2 regions of the Streptomyces sp. NPDC025638 genome follow, and region 2 is predicted to be linked to the other one. Evidence: riboswitches for the same ligand, from Rfam matches in the RefSeq annotation. Region 2 holds a riboswitch; the other holds the start of a gene.

The links. A riboswitch is a leader RNA that binds a small molecule or an ion and turns the genes downstream of it on or off. The one in region 2 is predicted to bind cyclic di-AMP.
Region 1: it holds a riboswitch for cyclic di-AMP, as region 2 does, so the genes downstream of both, ACZ4EG_RS17055 (M23 family metallopeptidase) here and ACZ4EG_RS30565 (transglycosylase family protein) in region 2, are expected to answer to the same signal.

Annotation. Positions count from the first base shown of each region.
Region 1 is NZ_JBVHLX010000006.1:20,446-26,116, reverse strand. It holds gene ACZ4EG_RS17075 (GTP cyclohydrolase II) at 1-467, opposite strand, end outside; gene ACZ4EG_RS17070 (MarR family winged helix-turn-helix transcriptional regulator) at 574-1,089, opposite strand; gene ACZ4EG_RS17065 (dihydrofolate reductase family protein) at 1,175-2,311, shown strand; tRNA gene ACZ4EG_RS17060 (tRNA-Met) at 2,361-2,434, shown strand; cyclic di-AMP (ydaO/yuaA leader) riboswitch at 2,734-2,891, shown strand; gene ACZ4EG_RS17055 (M23 family metallopeptidase) at 2,901-3,938, shown strand; gene ACZ4EG_RS17050 (aldo/keto reductase) at 4,066-5,010, shown strand; gene ACZ4EG_RS17045 (PrsW family intramembrane metalloprotease) at 5,038-5,671, opposite strand, start outside.
Region 2 is NZ_JBVHLX010000013.1:90,570-96,240, reverse strand. It holds gene ACZ4EG_RS30580 (nucleoside triphosphate pyrophosphohydrolase) at 1-548, shown strand, start outside; gene ACZ4EG_RS30575 (cytochrome P450 family protein) at 696-1,976, shown strand; gene ACZ4EG_RS30570 (transglycosylase family protein) at 2,158-3,132, shown strand; cyclic di-AMP (ydaO/yuaA leader) riboswitch at 3,316-3,484, shown strand; gene ACZ4EG_RS30565 (transglycosylase family protein) at 3,489-4,151, shown strand; gene eno (phosphopyruvate hydratase) at 4,431-5,671, shown strand, end outside.

The sequences.
Region 1 (5,671 bases), on a different contig from region 2:
TTGGAGAGCAGGTCGAGTTCCCCGATGCCGAGGGCGCGCAGCATCTGGGCGGCGGCCGTGTAGTCGCGGGCGTCCTCCGGGAGGCCCAGCGCGGCGTTCGCCTCGTAGGTGTCCAGGCCCTGGTCCTGGAGGGCGTACGCGTCGAGCTTGTTGTAGAGGCCGATGCCGCGGCCCTCCTGGCGGAGGTAGAGCAGCACGCCGCCGCGGTCGGCGATGCGCTCGACCGCCTCGCGCAGCTGCGGGCCGCAGTCGCAGCGGGCCGAGCCGAAGACGTCGCCGGTCAGGCACTCGGAGTGCAGCCGGACCAGGGGGACGGGTCCGGGGTCGCCGAGGACGACGGCGATGTGTTCCTGGCCGTCGGCCAGGCCGTGGAAGGTCACGAGTTCGGCGTCGACGCTGTAACCGTCGTGGAAGCGCAGCGGTACCCGGACGCGGGCGCGCGGTGTGGCGGCTGGGGTGTCGGGCATGCGGGTTCTCCGGGGTTCAGGAGTTTCAGTTTTGAAGCAGTTGCCCGGGAACCCTACCCCATGCTTTAAATTTGAAGCAACGGATTTGCGGAGTCTGTCGCGGGCGTCACGAGCAGGACTTCGGCGACCGGCGGCGCCATGGCACGTCGTCCGGTGCGCACCGCGCGTCCTCGCCCTGGAGCGCCTCGGCGATCCCGCCGAAGATCTCCTCCAGCTGCCGTACCTGCTCCGGGCCGAGGTGATCGAAGAGGGAAGCGCGTACGGTCGCCACATGACCCGGCGCCGCACGCTCCAGCACGGCCCTGCCCTCGTCGGTCAGGACGGCGATGCTGCCCCGCTTGTCGGAGGGGCAGCCCTCACGCCGTACCAGGCCGTCCTTCTCCAGCCGGGTCACGGCGTAGGTCAGCCGGCTCCGGGTGATCTTCGACTTCTCGGCGAGGTCGGTCATGCGCAGACTGTGCTCCGGCGCCTCGGAGAGGTTGGCCAGGATGGAGTAGTACAGGTGCGGCATGCCGGTGTCCTGCTGGAGCTGCCGGTCGATCGCGTCCTCCAGGAGCAGACTGCCGGCGATGTACGCGCGCCAGGCGCGCTGCTCCTCGGGGGTGAGCCAGCGGGTCGTCATACCGCCAGTGTAAGTTTGTTTCAAACTTGAACCAAGCCCGCACGTCAGTCGCAGTACATCAGACCTCGTCAGGGAGAGCGCGCCGATGCCGTACCCGTACGTCCTGTTGTCCGCAGCCGTCTCCCTCGACGGCTGTCTGGACGACACCGGCCCCGAGCGGCTGCTCCTGTCCAGCCCGGCCGACTTCGACCGGGTCGACGAGGTGCGGGCGTCGGTCGACGCGATCCTGGTCGGCGCCGGCACGATCCGCGCCGACAACCCGCGGCTCCTGGTCAACTCGCCCGAGCGGCGCGCCGCGCGCGTGGCCGCGGGCCGGCCCGAGTACCCCCTCAAGGTCACCGTCAGCGGCTCCGGCGAGCTGGACCCGGACGCGAAGTTCTGGCACACGGGCGGCGAGAAGGTCCTCTATACGACGGAGAAGGGCGCCGAGCGCGTCCGCGGACTGGGCCTCGCGGCCGATGTCGTCCCGCTCGGCCCCGACCTCGACTGGCCGGCGCTGCTCACGCACCTGTACGAGGAGCGCGGGGTGCGCCGGCTGATGGTCGAGGGCGGCGGCACCATCCACACCCAGTTGCTCCGCCAGGGCCTCGCCGACGAACTCCAGCTGGTCCTCGCCCCGCTCCTGGTGGGCGATCCGGCGGCGCCCCGGCTGTTCGGCCCCGGGGGCTACCAGGGCGGGCGGCTCCGGCTCGTGGAGACGCGTCGCATCGAGGACGTCGTACTGATGCGGTACGAGCCGACGGCACCCGGCACCGGGCGGTCGGTCGCCGCGGCGGACCGGCACTGGATGCGGATCGCCTGCGACCTCGCGGCGCTGTGCCCGCCCTCGGAGACCGCCTTCAGCGTGGGCGCGGTCGTGGTGGCCGCCGACGGCACCGAGCTGGCCCGGGGGCACTCGCGGGAGGGCGACGACCCCGTCGTGCACGCCGAGGAAGCGGCGCTGGCCAAGGTCGACCCGGCCGACCCGAGGCTGGCCGCCGCCACGGTCTACAGCAGCCTGGAGCCCTGCGCCCGCCGGGCGTCGCGGCCCGCTCCCTGTGCGCGGCTGATCCTGGACGCCGGGGTACGACGGGTGGTCGCGGCCTGGCGGGAGCCGGACACGTTCGTGCCGGGCGCCGACGGGACCGGGCTGCTGAGGGGCGAGGGCGTGGACGTCGTCCTGCTGCCCGAGTACGAGGACCTGGCCAAGGCGCCGAACCGCCATCTGTCGGCCCGCGGATAAACCCGTGCGCTTGCACCCCTGAGCATGGCGTATGCTTAAGGCACACCGACGCGGGGTGGAGCAGCTCGGTAGCTCGCTGGGCTCATAACCCAGAGGTCGCAGGTTCAAATCCTGTCCCCGCTACTCAAGGCTCAGGGCCGGAATCCAGTTCATGGATTCCGGCCCTGAGTGTTTTGGCGAAGACCAGGCGAATATCACGAAGAGTGATCGGACGAAAGCCCTCCGCATAACATCTGAGTCACCATCAAAAACGTTGTGACTCATGTACTGCGGTCAACTCGCCCGATTTCCACCGGTCGTGGCGTGTAAGTCCCGCCGTAAAAACGTTAATGATCAAGCAGAACGGCTTGGAATCTGACAGTCGGGTCTATTAACGTTCGATAACGCAGCGCGGTCGTCCCAGCCGTCACAAGAGTCGGCTCCGTGCGCACGCGCCGAATCTCGCAAGGGAACCGGGGAACCACCACCTTGGGGTGAATCACGCGGATGCCGCCGTGGAGGCACGGCCGGTATACGCGCGTAGGAGACCTTCCTGCTCCGAACCCGTCAGCTAACCCGGTAGGCGACGGAAGGAAAGGAGTACGCCCGCGTGGCGTCCAACCGGCCTGCCCCCACAGCCCCATTCGTGCCGAGCGAGCACACCGAGACCTTCGGCTACGGCAGCTACCGCACCGACGAGGGCCCGTGGGAGGAGTGGAACCCCACCGAGGAGTCCCTCAGCCCGGTACGCGGCCGGCATCGCGTCGCCAAGCAGCGCGGCGGCGGACTCGCCCGCAGCTCCACGGTCCTGGGCGTCGGCGTCATAGCCGCCGTCGGCGCGGGCGGCATGGCCAGCGCCAACACCGGAAAGCCGCCGGTGTCCATCTCCATGCCCGACCTGCCCTCCGTCGGCTCCCTGCTGGGCGACAGCACCCCGGACGACGCCCCCAAGGGCTCCGCGACCGCGCTCAGCAGCGTCGGCATGACCTCCGCCGACAGCGCCCAGGGTGCCTCCGACGCCGGTGAGGCGCTGCGCAACCGCATCATGGCCCAGGCCGAGAAGCAGCAGGGCCAGGTCGACACCAAGGCCGCCGCCGCTGCCGTGGCCGCTGCGGACAAGCAGGTCGCCGCCGCGGCCGCCAAGGCCGAGAAGGAGGCCGCCGCCAAGGCCGCCGCCGCCAAGGCGAGTGCGGAGGCCGCGGCCAAGAGGAAGGCCGAGGCCGCACGCCTGGCCGCGCTGGCCAAGCAGTACACGCTGCCGACCTCCTCGTACACGATCACCTCGACCTTCGGTCAGGCCGGCGCCATGTGGTCCTCCGGCTACCACACCGGCCTCGACTTCGCCGCGCCCACGGGCACGCTCATCAAGGCCATCCACAGCGGCACGATCACCGAGGCGGGCTGGGCCGGCTCCTACGGCTACCGCACGATCCTCACCCTCGACGACGGCACCGAGCTGTGGTTCTGCCACCAGTCCTCGATCAGCGTCTCCGCCGGGCAGAAGGTCAGCACCGGCGACGTCATCGGCCGCGTCGGCGCCACCGGCAACGTCACGGGCCCGCATCTGCACCTGGAGGTCCACCCGGGCGGCCAGGCCACCGGGATCGACCCGATGACCTGGCTGCGGGGCAAGGGCCTCAACCCCTGACCCACCCTGTCGACCGCCGGCGGTCCTGACGGCACCCCCCGACGTCAGGACCGCCGGTCAGGTGTTTGCGGGATCTTTGCGGGCGTATCCGGAATCTTTCGATCCGGTGTGACCGTTGTCATAGATCATGACTTCTCTTCGTAAGCTCGGCTCCTCCGACCTGGAGGTCTTCCCGCTCACCCTCGGCGGCAACGTCTTCGGCTGGACCGCCGACGAGACCTCCTCCTTCGCCGTCCTGGACGCCTACACGGCCGCCGGCGGCAATTTCGTCGACACCGCCGACTCCTACTCCGCGTGGATCGAGGGCCACCAGGGCGGCGAGTCCGAGACGATCATCGGCAAGTGGGTCAAGGCCCGCGGCAACCGGTCCGACGTGGTGATCGCGACCAAGGTCAGCCAGCACCCCGACTTCCCGGGCCTGACCGCCGCCAACATCAAGGCCGCCGCCGATGCCTCCCTGCGGCGCCTGGACACCGATTACATCGATCTCTACTACCCCCACTTCGACAAGCCGGAAGTGCCGGTCGAGGAGATCGTCGGCGCGCTGGACGAGCTGGTGAAGGCGGGCAAGGTGCGGCACATCGCCGCCTCCAACATCACCGCGGAACGCCTCCAGGCGTCCCTCGACTTCTCCGACCGCGAGGGCCTGGCCCGGTACGTGGCGCTCCAGCCCCACTACAACCTCGTGTCCCGCGACACCTACGAGGGTGCTTTGCAGGACGTCGTCATCCGCAACGGCCTCGCGGCCGTCCCCTACTTCTCCCTGGCCGCCGGTTTCCTCACGGGCAAGTACCGGCCCGGTACGACGGTGGACAGCGCGCGTGCCAAGGGCGCGGCCAAGCACCTCGACACCGAGCGCGGCCGACGGGTGCTGACCGCCCTGGACGAGATCGCCGCCGCCCACGAGGCCCCCGTCCCCACGGTGGCCCTCGCCTGGCTGGCGGCCCGGCCGACGGTGACGGCACCGATCGCCTCGGCACGCACGGTGGAACAGCTCCCGGCGCTGCTGGCGGTGGCCGAACTGCGGCTGTCGGAGAAGGAACTGGCGCGGCTGACGGAGGCGTCGGCGTAACGGCGTGCCACGCCTGTCCGCGGCGGCCTAAGGCCGATAGGGGTTGTACGCGGGATACGGCGCCGCCGGGTACCCGTACGGCACGGGCATTCCGTACGGCGCCGGCATTCCGTACGGCATCTGCGGCCCGTACACCGGACGGGGCGGCGCGGACATCCGGGCCGCGTACTCCATCGCCGGACGGGCCACCTGGCGCCGCTTCCACAGCTCGGCCAGCAACTCCCGCTCCCGTACGACGTAGTCGGCCCCCGCGCGGCCCCGGCGCCCGCGGTGGCGCAGGAACGCCAGCGCCGTCGCGTCCGCCTCGTACTGCCCCACGGCGCGCGCCGCCTGCTTGCCCAGGTGGTGGCCGGCGTAGTCACGGGCCATCTGCCGCGCCCGCATCGAGCCCAGCACGAACGGCTCGGCGGGGCCCAGCCACCCGGCGAAGACATACACCGGCAGCTCCTCCCGCACGGTCCGCAGCTCGCGCTGCCGCGTCCAGATCGCCAGCCAGGTCAGCAGCCCGAACGCGGGCACCATGAACGCCCCGTACACGGCGAAGAAGCCGTACGGGCCGAAGGTCGAGGAGCCGTTCCAGAACGCATGCATGCTCATCGCGAGCAGCAGCCCGCCGAGCGGTACCAGTACCCGCCGCACATGCTGCCGCTCGGCGGAGAGC
Region 2 (5,671 bases):
AGGCCTACGAACTCGTCGAGGCGATCGAGGCCGGCGACCGCGAGGAGCTCAGGGAGGAACTGGGCGACGTGCTGCTCCAGGTCGTCTTCCACTCCCGCATCGCCGAGGAGGACCCCGAGGCGCCGTTCTCCGTCGACGACGTGGCCGGCGGCATAGTCGCCAAGCTGATCCACCGCCACCCGCATGTCTTCGGCGACGAGACGGCCCAGACCCCCGAGGAGGTCAAGGAGCACTGGCTGCGCACCAAGGCCGAGGAGAAGCGGCGCACCTCCGTGACCGAGGGCGTCCCGCTCGGCCAGCCCGGCCTCGCCCTCGCGGCGAAGCTCGCCTCCCGCGCGCGCACGGCGGGACTGGAGGTGCCGCTGCCGCACGGCGAGGGCATCGGGTACGAGCTGCTCGCGCTCGCGATACGGGCCGAGGCGGACGGGGTGGACCCGGAGGCGGCACTGCGGGCGGCGGCAAGGGCGTACCGGGACGCGGTGCGGGCCGCCGAGGGAGTGGAAGGCATGGAGGGCATAGAAGGCATGGAGGGCTCGACGTCGGCCTGAGGGATGGCCCGAGGGAGGGGCACGGGGGCTTGCCCATGGGCGCGAGGGCGTGCGGGGAAAAGGAGTTGGAGGAGTCACCACTTCGGTGGCCGGTGCCCGCACCGCCCTCCGCGCGGCATCCGCCGGAAAGCCGGATACCGTCGAGGAGTGACCAACCAGCCCCACCCCCCGAACCCCACCCCCGCCGCCCCCGACCTGTTCAGCTGGGAGTTCGCCAGTAACCCCTACCCGGCCTACGCCTGGCTCCGCGAGCACGCCCCCGTGCACCGGACGAAACTCCCGAGCGGTGTCGAGGCCTGGCTGGTCACCCGGTACGCCGATGCCAAGCAGGCGCTGGCCGACCAGCGGCTGTCGAAGAACCCCGCGCATCACGACGAGCCCGCGCACGCCAAGGGCAAGACCGGTATCCCCGGTGAGCGCAAGGCGGAGCTGATGACGCATCTGCTCAACATCGACCCGCCGGACCACACCCGGCTGCGCCGGCTGGTCAGCAAGGCGTTCACACCCCGCCGGGTCGCCGAATTCGGCTCGCGCGTACAGGAACTGACAGACCGGCTCATCGACGGGTTCGCGGCCGAGGGGTCCGCCGACCTCATCCACGAGTTCGCCTTTCCGCTCCCCATCTACGCCATCTGCGACCTGCTCGGCGTTCCGCGCGAGGACCAGGACGACTTTCGGGACTGGGCGGGGATGATGATTCGGCACGGGGGAGGGCCGCGGGGCGGGGTCGCGCGGTCGGTCAAGAAGATGCGGGGCTATCTCGCCGAGCTCATCCACAGGAAGCGCGAGGCCCTGCCCGACAGCCCCGCTCCCGGCGAGGACCTCATCTCCGGGCTCATCCGCGCCTCGGACCACGGCGAGCACCTCACCGAGAACGAGGCCGCCGCGATGGCCTTCATCCTGCTGTTCGCCGGGTTCGAGACGACCGTCAACCTCATCGGCAACGGCACCTACGCCCTGCTCACCCATCCCGAGCAACGGCACCGTCTGCAGGCGTCCCTCGCCCGCCGGGAACGGGACCTCCTGGAGACCGGTGTCGAGGAACTCCTGCGCTACGACGGCCCGGTCGAACTGGCCACCTGGCGGTTCGCCACCGAGCCGCTCACCATCGGCGGGCAGGACATCGCACCCGGCGACCCCGTCCTGGTGGTGCTCGCCGCCGCCGACCGGGACCCGGAGCGGTTCGCCGACCCGGACGTCCTCGATCTCGGCCGACGTGACAACCAACACCTTGGATACGGCCACGGCATCCACTACTGCCTGGGTGCCCCGCTCGCCCGGCTGGAGGGCCAGACCGCGCTCGCCACCCTTCTCACCCGCCTCCCGGACCTCCGACTCGCGGTGGATCCGGCCGATTTGCGGTGGCGTGGCGGGCTCATCATGCGTGGACTGCGCACTTTGCCCGTGGAGTTCACGCCCGTCCGGTAAGTGAGGGAAGCGCGGCCTGTCGCGCCCCAAACCTGATGAATGCTCAACTCTGTGATCTTCACGTGATCTACGCGGCATTAACTTGTGACAAGTGATCGTCAGTGGATACGTTTACCGGGCAGCGCGGTACGTCGGCTTTCTGTGCCGCGCCGGTTATCGCTGTCGCACGAAAGGCTTCCGCATGCTCTCCGGGAACGGTCGTCACCGTCGCCCCCGTCAGGCTCCGGCCCTCCTCGTCGCGGCCGGAGTGACCGGCTCCGCCATCGCCATCCCGCTCCTGGGGGCCGCGAGCGCCAACGCGGCCGACGGCACCACATGGGACAAGGTGGCCGAGTGCGAGAGCGGCGGCTCCTGGAGCGCCGACTCCGGCAACGGCTACTACGGCGGTCTGCAGATGTCGCAGGACGACTGGGACAAGTACGGCGGCCTCGCGTACGCCTCCAGCCCGGACGAGGCCAGCCGTTCGCAGCAGATAGCCGTCGCGGAGAAGGTTCTCGCCGACCAGGGCACCAAGCCCTGGGCCACCTGTGCCCTGCTCTCCGGGCTCACCGCGAGCTCCGGGTCGGTCGATGTCGACACCGGCGTCTCGGCATCCGATTCGCCCGGCTCATCCGATTATTCGGACTCCTCTGATTCATCCGACTCATCCGATTCACGCTCGAAGTCGGACTCCTCGGGGAAGGCTTCCCCCTCGGCGAACGCCGACGAGGGGAACGGGGCGAAGGGCAAGAGCGAGGGCAAGGGCGAAGATTCCGCCAAGTCGGACAAGTCGGAATCCGAAGGCTCGGGTAACTCGCAGGGGAGTGGTGGCGCGCCCACGGAAGTCCCTAAAACGGACGATTCCGACAACTCGTGGCAAAGCGGGGGGTCTTGGAGTCTGGTCGACACCGGCGCGATCGGGGGCGGCCGTCACCGCGGGGGTAATGCGGACGAAAACGCAGCAAACGGGCAGGGCTCGGCCTCGGTGGGTCGTCACGCCTCGCGCACCTACACGGTTCGCGACGGCGACACTCTCGCATCCATCGCCGACTCCCTTGACGTCGACGGCGGATGGCGTGCGCTCTATGCCGCAAACAAGGCCGCCATCGGCACCGACCCGAACGACATCACCCCCGGTCAGACCCTGGACGTCGCTACCGAAATCGGCGAAAAGTAGCGGGAGTTGACGTCCCACTTTCACGCCCAATGTCCGGTTTGGTGAAAGTGTGGGATGAGTCTCAGAAGCCCTGATCGTCTTTGGAATTCCCCGGATCGCGTGTCTACGGTCGAGTCCGCTCGTCACCACGAGCCCCGGCTGTCGCAACGCCGAGTCCTGCCAGCGGCCGCACGGGAACAGTCGTCGCGTCACGCGCCGTAGGCAGGAGCGGGGGACCCAAGGTAAGTGCCGCGCCGGACAGTTGAGCCGGAGCGGCTAGGGGTGGAGCCACGCCTCCCAGCGGAGGTGTGGCCGGGCAACTCAACCGGCCCGAACCCGACAGCTCACCTCGCAGGCGTCGGTGAGGGGATCCATCCATGCTGTTTTCCGCCCAGGGCAAGCACCGTCGTCCCTCGAAGGCCAGGGCCACCCGTGCCATCGCGCTCGCCGGTGTCGCCTGCGCCGCCGTCGTCGCCCCGCTGATGGCCTCCGGCGCCGCCTCGGCCGCCACCGCCTCCGAGTGGGACGCCGTAGCCAAGTGCGAGTCCGGCGGCAACTGGTCCATCAACACCGGCAACGGCTACTACGGCGGTCTGCAGTTCTCCGCCTCGACGTGGTCCGCGTACGGCGGCGCGAAGTACGCCGGCACCGCCGACAAGGCCACCAAGGCGCAGCAGATAGAGATCGCCGAGAAGGTCCTCGCCGCCCAGGGCGAGGGCGCCTGGCCGGTCTGCGGCACGGGCCTGTCCAGCACCCCCTACGGCGGCGCCGCGGCGAGCACCGCCCCCCGGGCGACCGAGAAGCCGGCCGCCTCCCGCTCCGCCGAGCGCCCGGCCGCGGCCAAGACCGTCACCACCCCGACCGGCAAGAAGGTCAAGAAGGGCGACGGCGAGTACAAGGTCGTCAAGGGCGACACCCTCGGCTCGATCGCCCAGAAGCACAAGGTCAAGGGCGGCTGGCAGAAGCTGTTCAAGCTGAACAAGAACATCGTCCAGGACGCGGACCTCATCTACCCGGGCCAGCAGCTCCACCTGAAGTGATGCGCGGCCGGTAGCCCGGCTGCAAGAACCGCAGCCGCCCCCGTCCCCACGGTCTCCCCGCCCCGGTGCGTATTCCCCCGTACGCGCCGGGGCGGGGCTTGTTCATGGGGCGCTGTGTTCGAGCCGTTCTCCACCCCGCCTTTGTTTCGAGCCGGAACAATGGGTACGGTCGGACCCTGTCCACGGGACGGTCGGTCGGTGGCCGATGCCCCCGGGACGGTTAGGCTCTAGTCGCAAGGCACCCAGCCCCGCACTTCCAGCGTCACATCCATGAAGGAGATGCTCGTGCCGTCCATCGACGTCGTCGTAGCCCGGGAAATCCTGGACTCCCGAGGCAACCCCACGGTCGAGGTCGAGGTCGGCCTCGACGACGGCAGCACGGGTCGTGCCGCCGTTCCGTCCGGCGCCTCCACCGGCGCCTTCGAGGCCATCGAGCTCCGCGACGGCGACCCGAACCGCTACCTGGGCAAGGGCGTCGAGAAGGCCGTTCTCGCCGTGATCGAGCAGATCGGCCCGGAGCTGGTCGGCTACGACGCCACCGAGCAGCGCCTGATCGACCAGGCGATGTTCGACCTGGACGCCACCGACAACAAGGGCTCGCTCGGCGCCAACGCCATCCTCGGCGTCTCCCTCGCCGTCGCCCACGCCGCCTCCGAGGCCAGCGACCTCCCCCTCTTCCGCTACCTGGGCGGCCCGAACGCGCACCTGCTGCCGGTGCCGATGATGAACATCCTGAACGGCGGCTCGCACGCCGACTCCAACGTGGACATCCAGGAGTTCATGATCGCCCCGATCGGCGCGGAGTCCTTCTCCGAGGCGCTGCGCTGGGGCGCCGAGGTCTACCACACCCTGAAGAAGGTCCTGAAGAGCAAGGGCCTGGCCACCGGCCTGGGCGACGAGGGCGGCTTCGCCCCGAACCTCGGCTCCAACCGTGAGGCCCTCGACCTCATCCTGGAGGCCATCAAGCAGGCCGGGTACGTCCCCGGTGAGCAGATCGCGCTCGCGCTCGACGTCGCCGCGTCCGAGTTCTACAAGGACGGCAAGTACGAGTTCGAGGGCAAGTCCCGCTCGGCCGCCGAGATGACGGAGTACTACGAGGAGCTCGTGGCGGCCTACCCGCTCGTCTCCATCGAGGACCCGCTGTTCGAGGACGACTGGGCCGGCTGGAAGGTCCTGACCGACAAGCTCGGCGACAAGGTCCAGATCGTCGGCGACGACCTGTTCGTCACCAACCCGGAGCGCCTGGCCCGCGGCATCGAGGAGGGCACCGCCAACGCCCTGCTCGTGAAGGTGAACCAGATCGGTTCGCTGACCGAGACCCTGGACGCCGTCGAGATGGCCCAGCGCAACGGCTTCAAGTGCATGATGTCCCACCGCTCCGGCGAGACCGAGGACGTCACCATCGCCGACCTGGCCGTCGCCACCAACTGCGGCCAGATCAAGACCGGCGCCCCGGCCCGCTCCGAGCGCGTCGCCAAGTACAACCAGCTGCTGCGCATCGAGGAGATCCTCGACGACGC